2 regions of the Lysinibacillus sp. FSL M8-0355 genome follow, and region 1 is predicted to be linked to the other one. Evidence: riboswitches for the same ligand, from Rfam matches in the RefSeq annotation. Region 1 holds a riboswitch; the other holds the start of a gene.
The links. Region 1 has a riboswitch for S-adenosylmethionine ahead of MKY46_RS22050 (cyclase family protein). Riboswitches for the same ligand answer to the same signal wherever they lie in the genome.

Region 1 (7,567 bases):
TCCTATATTGGGGGCTTTATTATTCACCATCAATCATTAGCGCATACTCCCTTGTATGGATTTTTAATGGTTATGCTTGCAGCAATTGTTACATTAGTCTGGTACATTTTCGATAATAAAAAACAATAGGAAGTCAAATTTCATTTTGTATAAAAAAGAAGTAGAGAATGTGTATTGTTTGTTGATATGTTGTGTCCTATAATTTACTTGAATCAAACGAGAATGATTATCATTATAGGTTAAGATGACATTCTTACTGTTTTAGTAAATTAATAGGAGTGAATAGCAATGTGTAGAGGTCGATATTTTTCATTTGTCCTTTTACTTGCACTAATGTTCGTGTTAGGTGCCTGTGGCTCAAATGAAGTAAAAGAGGATACAGCGAAAGAAGATCAATCAACTAAAGATACAAGAATTGTAGAAGATGAGTTTGGAAAAGTAGAAATTCCTACAAACCCACAGCGTGTAGCTGCTATCTATATGGAAGATTATTTAACTGCCTTGGATGTAAAACCTGTTGTGCAATGGTATCACCCATCATGGGGTAAACAGGACTATTTAGGATTAGATGTTCCTGAGTTCGACATTACTGGTAGTATGGAAACATTACTACAAGCTAAGCCTGATTTAATCATTGTGGATGGCGCCGCGGATAAGGCAAAATATGAAGAATACTCAAAGATTGCACCTACTTACCGCTTAAAAGAAGATATTCTACAAAATCCACGTGAAATTGTAAAAACAATAGCTGATGTTTTAAATATTCCTGATAAAGCAAAGGAAATCGTTGATAAATATGAGCAACGTGTATCCGATTTAAAAGCAAAATTAGATGAATCAATTGGAGACGAAACAGTTGCTGTTGTACGTCTAAATGTCGCAGATAATACATTAGCTTTATTTGGCATTAAAAATCGCTACACTGGCTATATTTACACAGAAACGGGCTTGACACCACATCCGTTAGCACGTGATATGACAGAGTTTCATGAAGTCTTATCAGAAGAGGCTATTCCAGAGCTAGATGCGGATCATATCATCCTTTTCCCTTCAAATGGCACTTGGGATTCGAAAGAAAATCAAGAAGCGATTAAATGGTTAGATAGTACACTATGGAAAACAGTACCTGCTGTTAAAAATGGGCATGTCTATATTGCGGATCGAACATATTGGCAGTCTGGAGCTATCACAGCTAACCTGCTGAAATATGATGATCTTGAAAAATGGTTCGTGAAATAATTTTCAAAAGAAAGCTCTATGAGGGCTTTCTTTGCATAGCGTTGAAAAACAAAACCATCCATAAAATTTTTGTGAAAGATGAAAATGGATTTCTGTTGCAGGCTACTTGCTTTCCTGTGGGCGAGCGCTGAGCCGCTTCCTCCGTGCAGGGGCTCGCCTGTCTCGCTATCCCATGGGAGTCAAGTAGCCTTCCACTCCAACCCACAAAAATGGTACCTTTTTAGCAAAGGTTTTCAAATAAAGTGAAGGTGTTTGCTACTTATTTTATGGAGGATGATTGTCATTCATCACTTCTCCATATTGAAAATAAGAGCCTATCCCCTCTAAGAATACAGATAATGGGCTATTTGATCGCTATACTACTATGAAAAAAAGTAAAGACACTTTGCAGAATGGTTGATTGGAGTGGAGCCAGCGTCACTCCTAGAGGATTTAGCGTCACAGATGAGACCCTGGAGCGAGCGTAAGTGAGTGAAGCGGCTCATCGGACGCCCCCTGGAAAGGGCGCTGGCGGAACGGAAATCAACCTTTCACCTTGCAAATTTGCTTTTTCTGCCGTTGACATCATCTTTTTTCAACAACATGAAAGAAAGCTCTTCAGAGAGCTTTCTTTGTGTTGTTCTCCAAATTCAATTATAAAGGGGTGAATCATCAATGGGTAACTTAACACATGTCTATACGTTACAAACTATTTCTTATGTGATTCAATCAACGAACAAGCAGCAGTTTAATAGTGATTTCTATACACTTTTCATCGTAATGAGTGGCAGCGGAAAGCTAGAAATAGATCATAACACCATTCATCTTAGTGAAGAAAAGTGCATATCGATTCCTCCTAATAACACGGCTAATATACGCATTCAAAACGAGCACCTTTGTTTTTATCAATTACAGTTCAACATTGTCCATCTTAGCAATAAACAGACTACTAGCCCTTTTAAGCGTGTCAAAGAGCAACGTCTCCTCCCCTTTTCGCAATGTCGTAGACTGCTAGAAGCCATTTATCAGAACCGTCTAGCGGAGGATGAGCACACCATCTTTGAGCAGCATGTACACTTTCAAGAGCTGATGTTATTGCTCTTACATCAAACAATACCCAAGCTGGTGCAAAAAAATGATCGTCAATCTGTTGAGCAATCCATTAACTATTTGCATAAACATTTTGAAAAAGAGTGGACTGTCGAGCAGTTGGCAGAGCTAGCTGATGTTCCAAGATGGAATTATACCCGTATGTTCAAAGAGATTACAGGGCAAATCCCTCTTCACTATTTAAATAACATTCGCATTGAAAAAGCCAAGCAATTATTAATGACAACAAATGATCGGGTATTTGAAATTAGTCAGTCTATCGGATTTAATAATGAATATTATTTCAATCGTCGTTTTAAAGAACATGTCGGCATCTCTCCAGGACAATATAGAAGAAACCAAAGCAGCAATCTACGTGTATTTGCACCATTCTTAGAAGACTTCTTTGTCGCCCTTGGGATTACACCAATTGCTCAATTCAGTCATCCAAAATGGGGAAAACAAGACTATTTAGGTCTTCAAGAAGTGCCGGATATCGATGTACAAAATGGAGAAATGGATCGACTCCTTCACTATAAACCAACATTAATTATGCTAGATGCAGGTATAGAGCGATGGGAATCCTGTCATCATTTAAATGAAGTAGCTCCCATCTGTCATATCTCACATCCTGGAGAGAACTGGCAGTCTACTTTGTTTAAGATTGCTGATTTAACAGGAAAAACCGCCTTGATGCAAGACGTGATCCTACAATATGAGGATAAGGTACAGCAAGCAAAAGGAATTCTTAGTAAATCCGTTTATGGGCAAAGTGTGGCATTTCTCCGCATTTCAGCTATTGGCATTACTCTATATGCGGGTCCTGAATGTGGCTATACGGGGCCAATTTTATATCGTGACCTCGGTTTAATGCCACATCCACTTGTCTGGAGTATTCCGCACAATCAACGTAAAGCACCACTGACATTTGATCAATTGCTGCAATTAGATGCGGATCATTTATTTATTACTTTTGATAAACAACATTCCATTTACGAGAACGAGGAGCGTACGATTTTAAAAACTTCTATGTGGAAAAATCTAGCTGCAGTTAAAACCAACTGTGTATATGAAGTGGATTTTTTAACATGGATGAATTACGGTATTCTGTCTCATAGTAAAAAAATTGATGATGTCTTACATGTTCTCGGCTAAAAGAGGAAGCTCACTTTGGCTTCCTTTTTAAATGATTAGGACAGACATTGCACTGCAAAATAACACCTAAAGACGTTTAGCTACATAAGATAAGATATCAGCTATAGGATAGGAGGAATTACATTGTATTACAATCCTTATCCGTACTTTGTTCATCCTTATCATTACCCAACGTCGCCACTTGCCCAGCAGCTTGCCGTTAGACCTATTCCTCAACATTTAGCAATGCCGAACACTACCCCCTTTCCACCTGTCGACACACATAAATTAAAAATGTCAGCTACACGGATAAAGGCGATCATGCAACAGGCTCAATTGCTTACGGATAAAATTGATAGCTCTCAACAATTTGCACATGATCTAATGAATGCTGCACAGCTTTCAAATAAAACAGAGGTTGATAAATTAATCACATCAACAGGCATTACGATGAAATTTGATGCAAATTATACACCAGACAATTTCAGAATACGTCTTATGGATAATGGTTGTTGTGGCATAACCATAAATTTAAGTTGGTAAAAAAATTTACCCTTATATCTCTATCGAACTTGTAAACTATAAAATTCTATGCTAAAGTGTTTTTATTATTATTTCTGAAAATTCTTATATCACTTTTCTTATCAAGAGAGACGGAGGGATTGGCCCGATGAAGTCTCAGCAACCAGCTCAACAGTATGGTGCTAATTCCAATTGGCAAAATTTTAAGCCTGAAAGATGAGAAGAAGAACTACCGTTGCTTATTCTGGAGTCCTCTTCTAAGAGGACTCTTTTTTATGTTCTACTAATTTTAACAGAAAGCAGTGAAATCAATGTCAAACCAACTTTTACAAGCATTACAATTATTAAAATCAAAACAATGGGTTGATTTAACACATACATTCGGCCCTAATTCCCCACATTTTTTTATGTTTGAAGATGCTAAATTTGAAACATTATTCTCTCATGATGACGGGTTCTTCGCACAACAATTCACGTTCCCAGGACAATATGGCACACATATCGACCCACCCATTCATTTTGTGCGAGACTCCCGCTATCTAGAAGAATTAGAACTAAAAGAACTAGTTCTTCCTCTTGTCGTCATTGATAAATCACGAGAAGCTGCTAGCAATCATGACTTCTCGCTAAGTGTGCAAGATATTTTTGATTTTGAAGCACAACATGGAGTAATTGAAGCAGGTACCTTTGTAGCGCTACGTACGGATTGGAGTAAGCGCTGGCCAGATAAAGAGGCATTTAGTAACCAAGATATGGATGGACATAACCATATACCAGGCTGGGGCTTAGAGGCTTTACAATTTTTATTGAAGGAACGTCAAATAAGTGCACTTGGCCATGAAACATTTGATACTGATTCAGCCGCTGATTTTCACAAAAATGGTAAGCTAGATGGCGAATACTTCGTGCTTGAACAAAACATCTATCAAATTGAGTTGATGACTAACTTGGACAAGCTACCTGCGAAGGGGGCAATTATCTTCAATATCGTCCCTAAGCCTGAAAAGGCATCTGGATTCCCTGTACGCTCATTTGCTATTTTGCCATAACACAAAGGTCTGTACGATTCATATGTTGAATCATACAGACCTTTATTTTCGTATATTTCTTTTTTTGAATAGATAGTAAACGATGAGCATTACGAGGCCAAACAATAGGATGAGATAAATACTATAATGGGATAAATAATAACCAACAAACCGCCACTTCTCCCCAAGCATCCTCCCTAACGTTATAAATGTGAAAGTCCAGATAAATGCCCCTGTATAGGCAAAAAAAGCAAACTTTCTATATGGATAATTATTAATTGCCGCAATATAGGCTGTCAGATGCCGTACACCAGGTATAAAATAGCCTATTAATAATAAAGTTGGCCCAATTTTAGTAAACAGTTGTTTTGTAAAATCAATTTTTTGCTCCGTAATATGAATTTTGGGTCCATATTTCTGCAATAATGGTAAGCCAAAACGATAGCCGATATAGTAGCTTAAGGTAATACCGCCAACTGCACCAATCATTGCACTTACTAAAGCGGGAATGTGTTCAAGGCTTTCTATATAAACACTGTAGCCAACATATGTTAGAAAGACCTCATCAGGTAGTGGCAACCCAACAATGCCTCCAATTAGGATCACGATAATACCCAAATACCCGTAATGTTCAATTAGAGATTGCACATGATGTGCCATATAACATCCCACCCAAAATTTATTAAAACGCATTGATTAACAAGTTCCTTCAATAGATCTAAGAGAACCTGAAGCATCGACTTTAAGACCTTCAGCAGCTTTATATCATTTGAAACTGCCGTAAAGCAAAGTCAATACCACCTTCAGTGGAACTCTTTGTAACAAAATTCGCAACTGCTTTTAGAGCTGCGCTACCATTTCCCATAGCGATACCTAGCCCTACATGCTCTAACATATCAATATCATTATCCCCATCTCCAAAAGCAATAGCATTTTCAGGACCAATGTTAAAATAGTCTAGTACCGCTTTAACAGCTATCGATTTGGCAACATCCTGCTGTAATACATTCACAATATAAGGATGCCATCGCTGCCAAAATATATGCGGAAATTGGCTAGCATATCTTTTTTCAGCCTCCTCATCTGCATATAGACACATGAGAAAAACTTCTTCATCCACAATTTTTTCATTCACAACCGGAAAATTTCGTAAAGATAGAGTTGCCTGCATCGCATTGAAAGCAGCTGGATGCTGAATGCCATTCATCGATAGTTGCTCTGTAAAAAATGTGAGGCTATGCTGCTGTTCACGTGCAAAAGCTTGTACATTTTGAACAATATCTTTAGCAATAGGTGTTTTATGTATGATTAAATCCTTGTGTTTCACATATGCCCCATTTGCTGTAATAAAGGTTTCAATCCCCAGCGCTTGTATCTCCTGACACATCGATAAAGGTCTTCCTGTAGCCGCTACAAGGTGAATTCCTCTCTCCTGCAAAAGTTGAATGGCCTGCTTTGTGCTTTCTTCCACACAGCCATCCTCGTAATTAATCAGTGTTCCATCCACATCAAAAAATATGATATTATAATTCATCTTAAGCCGCCTTTATAAAACAGTACTTTAGAATCACAAACATTTAATTCATTCCTTATACTTAATGAAAAGTATGAAAGTATTTTGACAAACTTTCAGCAAACTCTACAACTTACATTAACAGCACCGATAAATACTATTACAAGCATAGATTTAATGACAATTAACTATAAAACAGATGAATATTTTTATTTTAATAATTCTAAAGGAGTATACCAAAGAACACAGAATTGTTAAAATAAAAGATATCTACTTAAATACATTGAACGATAAACATTTACGTATAAATAGAGCAAAAGAAACAAAATTTTAGATCCTGCAAAGGAGTTGATTCTTATGGCATTTAACATTTACTACTATGAAAGTAGTGTAGATTGTAAATTTTGCAAAAAGCATTTTACAACTTATAAAGTACGCCCGAATCGATATAAAATCATCGAGGAGCAAACAGATTTCATGCCTGTTTATGATGGCTTAAATCCTTTGCTGTATGAGGTTGCTGTTTGTCCCCATTGCGGCTATGCCTACCATAAGTCTATGACACGGACATATGGACCTTTCATGCAACTCATTGATGAAATTTACATTAAAGAGCTCCAGAAGCCGATGGATATTTGTCAGGAACGTACAATCGATGATGCCATTGTCAGTTTTAAGCTTGCTTATTTGGTATCACGTGCTTCCATGGAGGAATCCCTTTTAATGGCGAATTTCGCCTTGAAAATTGCTTGGCTTTATCGTTTAAAAACCGATGAGGAATCCGAAAAGCGTTACCTTTTTGCAGCTAGAGACTTTTATAGTAAATCCTTTGCATCCAATCAGGAGGGTGGAGAAAGAATCCAGTTTTTACATGCTGAATTAAGCCTTCGACTCGGTGATATTGTAGAAGCTAAAAAAGGATTCTCACGTTTAATTGCCGATCGAAATGTATCACCAAAATATCGAAAGCTTGCGCGTAATCGTTGGGAAAATTATAAATATGACGAACAACCTATAACAGTTAATGAAATCATTAATTGATTTGACGAGGAGAGGACTAGTT
Region 2 (7,567 bases), 2.7 Mb from region 1:
CCCATACGAGGGATGAAATGCTTCACATTTTAGAAAGTATGCGGTTAGAAGGTTATCAACAAGATGATATTCATATTATTGCGAAAGATTCCGAACAGTTTGAGGATGTAAAATGGGATGCTGATGTCCAAACACATGAGGCTGGTAATTGGGTGGACCAATTTAAGTCTTGGTTTACAGGTGACTCGGCTGTGACAGAGGGCTTAAAACGATTTAATCTATCAGAGGGACAAATCGCTTATTATGCACATCTTGTGGAGCAAGGTAGTATCGTCTTATATGCGGAACGTGAGGATGATGTAGATCCGCTACAAGCACATTCTGAGACAGTTGCCGAGCAAGAGGCACGTTTAAAACAGCAAGAGCGTATGATAGAGGCAGAGCAATATAGAAGGTTTTTATAATGATCAAACCAGTGAGATATGGCTCTGGCTTGCTGGTTAAAATATAGACAAAGTCGTTTTATTCGACTTTGTCTATTATTTTATTTAATATTGTTGTCCTTTAAATCCCATATCTATATTTAGCAATGTTATCCTTCGCATTTAAAATCGAAAGTATCGGGTCACTTGTAGGCTTTTCAAATGGCTGCTTAAACAGGTTATGAGGCATAGTATGTAAATAGCTAGCTTCTTTATTGTCATGGCTTTGTTTAGTTTCCATCAGGAGTACTCTTTGTCCATTTGGTTTAACAAGATATTGACGCACATAGCCATTTTCGTGTCTGATTTCAATTTTCGATTTGTTCTTTTTGGCGTCTTCCTCTTCACTGCCATCCACATATTTGAGTAAATCCAATAGGTTTTCTGTTTTAATAGGTTGATTGACCTTAGCTGGTAAATAGTATGATGCATTTCGGGGTTGAATTTGCATAGATGACTCTCCTCCAATTAGTTTCTGTAAAAAATAGACTGTATAGTAAACTATTTTACATGTAGTGATGCTATAAATTCAATACATAGTAGAAAAGGAAGCTTGAGATATAACTCTCAGCTTCCTTTTTCATTCGTAAATGAAGTGACATGACACACTATTTTATTGTATGACTTTTTCCTGTGCTTCTTTTTTAATAAAACGTAACGCATGAAAGTGCTCTAATTGAGCCACTAAATTACCAATAAGGATAAAGCTACCGCCAATCACTAATTTCACTGTTAAACTTTCACCAATAAACATCATGGCAAACATGGCTGCAAAAATTGGTTCTAATGAAAAAATAAGTCCTGTATGTGTAGCAGAAGTATACTGTTGTGCAACAGTTTGCCCAACAAAGCAAAATGCACTACAAATGATACCGAGCCCTAAAATAGCCAGCCAGGATGACATTGAATTTGGCAATGTCGGTGTTTCAAATATAAATGTTAAGACAAGGGCATAGATACCAGCAAAGCCGAGCTGATAAATTCCGTATGAAATGGATTCAACATTTCGTGTAAATGAGCTATTCAGTAGTAAATAAATGGAATAGCATAGTGCTGCAATGGCTACTAATAAATCCCCTTTATGGAAGGTGAATGAGCCATGTGCTGTTAAGACTGTAATACCAATCATCGTGCAAATGACCGCAAAGCTAACGGCTCTCGATGGTAATTTTTTTTCAATGAAACTGCTGAAAATCGGCACTAATACTACGGTTAGGCTTAAAATAAAGCCTGCATTTGAGGCAGAAGTAGACTGTAAACCAAATAAACTTAACGCGAACACAATGAATAATAAAAATCCTTGAATAGCCGCATATTTTAATGTTTTACCATTTACTTTGATCATCCGTTTATAAAAAATAAGTCCTGCTACGAAAAATGCAATGATACAACGCAATGCCACCACATTATAAACTGCCAATGTTTCAAGCCCCATGACCATAAAGGTATAAGATAGTCCCCAAAACATTGTGACAATAACCATCAATACATTTGCTTTTCCTTGGATACTCATTATGTTCACCTACCATCTGTGTACTAAAACAGTTTTTATACTAAAATTTACTATATATCTTGTATTGTGATTAGTAAAACGAATGTTTATAATGAATAGGATTAAAAAAATTCATGTATATAGAGGGATGACGAATGAGCTTAGTTAAATATGAGATTTTAACAAAGGTGGCAGAGGTAGCAAGCTTTACAAAAGCAGCGGATGCACTAGGACTAACACAGTCTGCTGTGAGCCATGCCGTGTCTAGTTTAGAAAAAGAATTTGGCTTTGCTCTCATTCATCGAAGTCGTGCAGGTGTAACACTGACGAGTGAGGGGCAGACCATGCTAAGGGCGATGCGTCAGGTTCTGGATGCCCAGGAATTATTGCAGCAGGAAGCGGCCCATATACTGGGTGTAACACGCGGAAAAGTTCGAATTGGCGTTATTTCAAGTATTTCCTCGAATTGGATGCCAGAAATTGTTCGTATTATGGATCATCAATTTCCAGGGATACAAGTAGAGTTACGAGAGGGAGATTATTACGAAATTGAACAATGGCTGCTAAGTGGGGAAGTCGAAGTAGGATTCTTGAATGGTCAAAAATCAGAGCAATATCAATTTATGGAATTACAACAAGACCCTTTATTATGTATTGTTTCGGATAAAAGCCCTTTATTTCATAAGACAGAAATTGATATTGTTGACCTAGAAGATATGCCTTTTATCATGACTTCCTATAAAGGGACAAATGATGTAAAGGTACTGTTGGAGCAATATCATGTAAAGCCCCATATTCGCTTTGAGCTTTCTGAGGAGGTAGGGATTCTTTCAATGATTTCCCATCATTTAGGCATTAGTATTTTGCCTCAATTGGTCATTCAACATTTACCATCAACGTTAAAAGCAATCCCGCTAAAGCAAGGAGGCTACCGTACCATTGGAATTGCGATGAAGCACCATGCTTCCCCTGTTACCAAGAAATTTGCGGAAATATTAAGTGCTTGGTTAAAAGAGCAAAATAGTACGCTATGATTGTGGCTATTGAAGCACATCCTTACATTACGTTAAAATAGTATTTGTATATATTGTAGAAAATAGGTGAGTGTATGGGGACATTACAAGGCAAAACCGTACTCATTACAAGTGGGGGAACACTTGAAAAATGGGATCGTGTACGAGGGCACACGAATTTATCAAAAGGGACAATGGGCTGTTATTTAGCAGAGGCCGCATTGGCTAAGGGTGCGAATGTAATATATATGCATGGCTACTTTGCACAGCTTCCAGCAAATCACGACAAAATGACATTGGTAAAATTTGAAGGTATTGAGGATTTAGGAGAAAAGGTACGTCATGCGGTTCAGCTACAACAAGTCGATATTGTTATTATGGCTGCTGCTGGCTCCGATTGGGTTATTGACAAGGTTTATGATCAATCCGGTAATTTAATGGAGGAAGCGGGGAAAATGCCTTCTGACGAACCACCTATTATCCATTTTAAAAAGGCACCAAAAGTATTAGGGCAAATCAAGGGCTGGCAACCGAATGTAACGCTAGTGGGCTTTAAGCTAGAAGCTACAAATGATGAGGATTTTTTACTCGCTCGTGCAAGACTGCGTATGGAAGCCGCGCATGCTCAATTTATGGTTGCAAATAGCTCGCAGTCTTTATATGGCGGGGATGAGCCTCATTGGATCGTGCCTGCTGAGGGACAACCAATTAAGGTGATGGGCAAGCAACAGACAGCACAAACTTTAATGGAATGTTTGCATAGGGAATAACGTGATGAACTGTGGAGAAGGTCATACTTCTACACAGTTTTTTTCTTTGCCATTGTGGTTAGATAGACTGACATAGCATACAATACGATAGGATTATGAGTGAATTGTAACAGAGAGGATGCTATTACAAAGTATTCAGCTAGGTTTTCTAATATTTTATATTGACATTCGGATAACAGAATTATAGAATTATTTTCAAGAAATGCAGTACTCTTATCAAGAGAGGTGGAGGGACTTGGCCCCATGAAGCCTCGGCAACCGAGAAGATAGGTGCCAAATCCAACAGATGGTGTCTGAGAGATAGGAGGGGCTATCAATCGGTTTGATGCGTTGGCCTCTTTTGTACAACTAGGAGAATAAAGAGGGGGTGTATCGTATGGCTCAATCGGCAAAGGTAGATGATAAAAAATTAGAGGCAATTGCTAAGGCAATTCAAAATCTTGAATTTGGTGAAGTGAATATTACGATTCAAGATGGTGTGATTGTGCAAATTAATAGGCTTGAAAAGCAGAGATTTCCACAGAAGAAATAATGCTCATTTCAGTTGAACGATGTGAAAAGGCCACTAATAAGCATGGTTTCCATTGCTTACAAGTGGCTCTTTTTTATGGAAATTAGCTATAAAAGCTTTTTGGAATTGGACCGATATGACGACGATGATAGAGAAGGGGTTCTTTTTGAGAATTTGTAATGTCTAGCACTTGCCCAATAAAAATAGTATGATCGCCTGCATCTATTTGCTGAAATGATTTACATTGTAAAATAGCTGCTGTATCATGTAAAATCGGTAGCCCAAAAGTAGAAGTAGACCATTTAGCTTGAGCAAAGCGATCCGGGACTTTACTTGCAAATAATGTACATAAATGTTCTTGATTACTCGCTAAAATATTGACAGCGAATTTTTCCGCACCCATAAAGTAAGAATGGAGCTGAGATTTTTTATCAAGTGACCATAAAATAAGTAGTGGGTCAATGGAAACAGATGCAAAAGAATTGACTGTTAAGCCAATTGGATTCGTTTCATGACATGCTGTCACAACCGTTACACCTGTAGGATAGTTACCTAATGCCAATTTAAAAGCAGCTACTTGATCTGTCATTCAAATCACCTCTTTATAGTTAGTCATAAATTAGTTAACGGAGTTAGTAGGTAAATTGCACTTTTTTTCATACCATATAGTAACTCCTTTTCTTAAGTAAATTTTAAATCAATTAAACATCCAGGTAAAGCTAATGGGGGAAAGAAAGGGGAATTGCCATGACTTTATATTTTGATCATCTGGTACATCAAGTAGAATCACCAGAAAATATAAAGGTTTTCTTCAATAAACGAAATGTCCGTACAGTGAACGGTGGTCAACACACGATGTGGGGGACTTATAATACGCTAAGCTATTTTGGCTTAAGCTATATTGAACAAATCGCTATTTATGATCGTGATTTATTTGAGCAAGCGGCTCTGTACCCTTATTCCCTACATTATACGTTTAAACGTGATCGTGAGCGCCAAGGATTTTCACGAATTGCCTTGCGCACCAAAAATATTGAAGACGAGGGTCAACGATTGCGTGCATTGGGCTTTGAAGTATATGGTCCCGATGCTTGTAGCCGAACAAGACCAGATGGCACGACACTAGAATGGAAGCTATTGCATTTTGGCATGCCCAACCTTTCATTGGATTTTCCATTCTTAATTGAATGGGCAGATGAAGATGAGGAACGTTTGGCACAATTAAAAGCTAGTGGTGCAATCGATGAAAACCAAGCCATCACAATGGAATCTATTCAGTTTTTTGTCAAGGATGTGGAGGAGACGGTTCAGCTTTGGCAAAAGGTATTACAGCTACCCGATTCCGAGCAGCATGAGCAATTTGTGTCACTACAGCTACCAAATATGCGCTTGGATTTTTATGAGGAGACGGCAGCATCTGCCATGACGTTAGGGCATTTAAAAGAAGGACCCATCGGTGTAACATTGAAAGATCCACACCGAACAAAGGAAACATTAGTTTGTCCAGGTGCTTTTTATTGGATTAATAGATAAATTAAAAATCCACTTCAATTGTTGAAGTGGATTTTTATGTGCAAACATGTCAAAAAGCGGATTGAGCACTATTCATCTACCTCATCCACTTTCAATTTTGGAGCTTATAATTTTACAACATTTGATGCCTGGGGTCCTCGATTGCCTTCCACAACATCAAATGACACCTTCTGACCTTCTTCAAGTGTACGGAAGCCTTCCTCCTGGATGCCCGTAAAATGTACAAATACATCTTCTCCATCATCACATTCAATAAAGCCATAACCCTTTTCATTATTGAACCACTTTACGATCCCCTGTTGCATAAGCATTCGCCTCCAATGCGCTTGAATGTAAAATAAAGTTAACTAAGTTGTGCTATCATTGAGAAAATGTGAAAAATTGCATTTTCTCTTAGAACATACATGAATTGAACAAAGATGTCAATTGATTGTCGAAATGCTTGTGTATCTGGCTTTCTTTTTTTTCACAATTAAGACTATAATGGAAATGAACAACATAGAAAGTAGGATGCCAAATGACAACGAAAAATCAACCATTATCAGATTTAGAAATCGCTAGTCAAGCAGTAATCAAACCGATTACGGAAATTGCCAATGCTGCGGGTATTCCAGAGGATGCTCTTGAGCAGTATGGACGCTACAAAGCAAAAATTGATCCTTTAAAAATTACAGCTCAGGGTGAGGACGCAAAGGTTGTGCTAGTTTCAGCTATTAGTCCAACACCAGCAGGTGAAGGGAAGTCGACGGTTACTGTAGGACTAGCAGATGCTCTTCATCAATTAAATAAGAAAGTAATGGTCGCTTTACGTGAACCGTCATTGGGTCCAGTTATGGGCGTAAAAGGCGGGGCAACTGGCGGCGGCTACGCACAGGTTGTACCAATGGAGGATATTAATTTACATTTCACTGGCGACCTTCATGCGATTACAACAGCCAACAATGCTTTATCCGCATTCATTGATAATCATATCCATCAAGGAAATGCATTAAACATTGATCCACGACGCATTATTTGGAAGCGTGTGATGGACTTAAATGATCGTGCCCTTCGTAAAGTGGTTGTGGGATTAGGTGGCCCTGTTCAGGGCATGCCGCGCGAGGACGGCTTTGATATTACAGTGGCCTCCGAAATTATGGCGGTGTTCTGTTTAGCGACAAGTATTGAGGATTTACGTGAACGCATAGCTAGCATTGTGGTTGGCTATACATTTGAGCGTGAGCCTGTCTTTGTACGTGATTTACAAGTAGAAGGTGCCTTAACATTATTATTGAAAGATGCCTTCAAGCCAAACTTAGTTCAAACATTAGAAGGAACACCAGCTATTATACATGGTGGTCCATTTGCTAATATTGCCCACGGCTGTAATTCCATTATGGCGACACAAACTGCTCGCAAGCTAGCGGACATTGTCGTAACAGAAGCGGGCTTTGGCTCCGATTTAGGTGCTGAAAAATTTATGAATATTAAAGCACGTAAAGCGGGCTTTAAACCAAGTGCAGTCGTTATCGTAGCAACGATTCGTGCCTTAAAAATGCATGGTGGTGTACCGAAAACGGCACTTGTTGACGAAAATGTGAATGCCCTGCTACAAGGAATTGAAAACTTAGCTAAGCATGTTGATACGGTACGTACATTTGGTGTTGAACCGATTATTGCGTTAAATCGTTTTATTACAGACTCAGAGGCGGAGCTAGAGGCTGTTCTGAACTGGTGTCAGGAAAATCAAGTTCGTATTTCCCGTACAAATGTCTGGGAAGAGGGCGGGAAAGGCGGATTAGCGCTAGCTGAACAAGTATTAGCTGTGCTTGAAGAAGAAAACAACT

Region 2: it holds a riboswitch for S-adenosylmethionine, as region 1 does, so the genes downstream of both, MKY46_RS08390 (YezD family protein) here and MKY46_RS22050 (cyclase family protein) in region 1, are expected to answer to the same signal.

Annotation. Positions count from the first base shown of each region.
Region 1 covers NZ_JBBPAI010000001.1:4,505,234-4,512,800, forward strand. The annotation lists gene MKY46_RS22030 (MFS transporter) at 1-129, shown strand, start outside; gene MKY46_RS22035 (ABC transporter substrate-binding protein) at 289-1,239, shown strand; gene MKY46_RS22040 (helix-turn-helix domain-containing protein) at 1,894-3,462, shown strand; gene MKY46_RS22045 (hypothetical protein) at 3,586-3,984, shown strand; SAM riboswitch class I at 4,080-4,186, shown strand; gene MKY46_RS22050 (cyclase family protein) at 4,275-5,012, shown strand; gene MKY46_RS22055 (DedA family protein) at 5,055-5,651, opposite strand; gene MKY46_RS22060 (Cof-type HAD-IIB family hydrolase) at 5,752-6,525, opposite strand; gene MKY46_RS22065 (DUF2225 domain-containing protein) at 6,862-7,545, shown strand.
Region 2 covers NZ_JBBPAI010000001.1:1,759,839-1,767,405, forward strand. The annotation lists gene MKY46_RS08365 (general stress protein) at 1-404, shown strand, start outside; gene MKY46_RS08370 (hypothetical protein) at 505-873, opposite strand; gene MKY46_RS08375 (DMT family transporter) at 1,036-1,935, opposite strand; gene MKY46_RS08380 (LysR family transcriptional regulator) at 2,070-2,948, shown strand; gene MKY46_RS08385 (phosphopantothenoylcysteine decarboxylase domain-containing protein) at 3,023-3,697, shown strand; SAM riboswitch class I at 3,908-4,004, shown strand; gene MKY46_RS08390 (YezD family protein) at 4,074-4,229, shown strand; gene MKY46_RS08395 (flavin reductase family protein) at 4,312-4,797, opposite strand; gene MKY46_RS08400 (VOC family protein) at 4,956-5,741, shown strand; gene MKY46_RS08405 (cold-shock protein) at 5,846-6,046, opposite strand; gene MKY46_RS08410 (formate--tetrahydrofolate ligase) at 6,259-7,567, shown strand, end outside.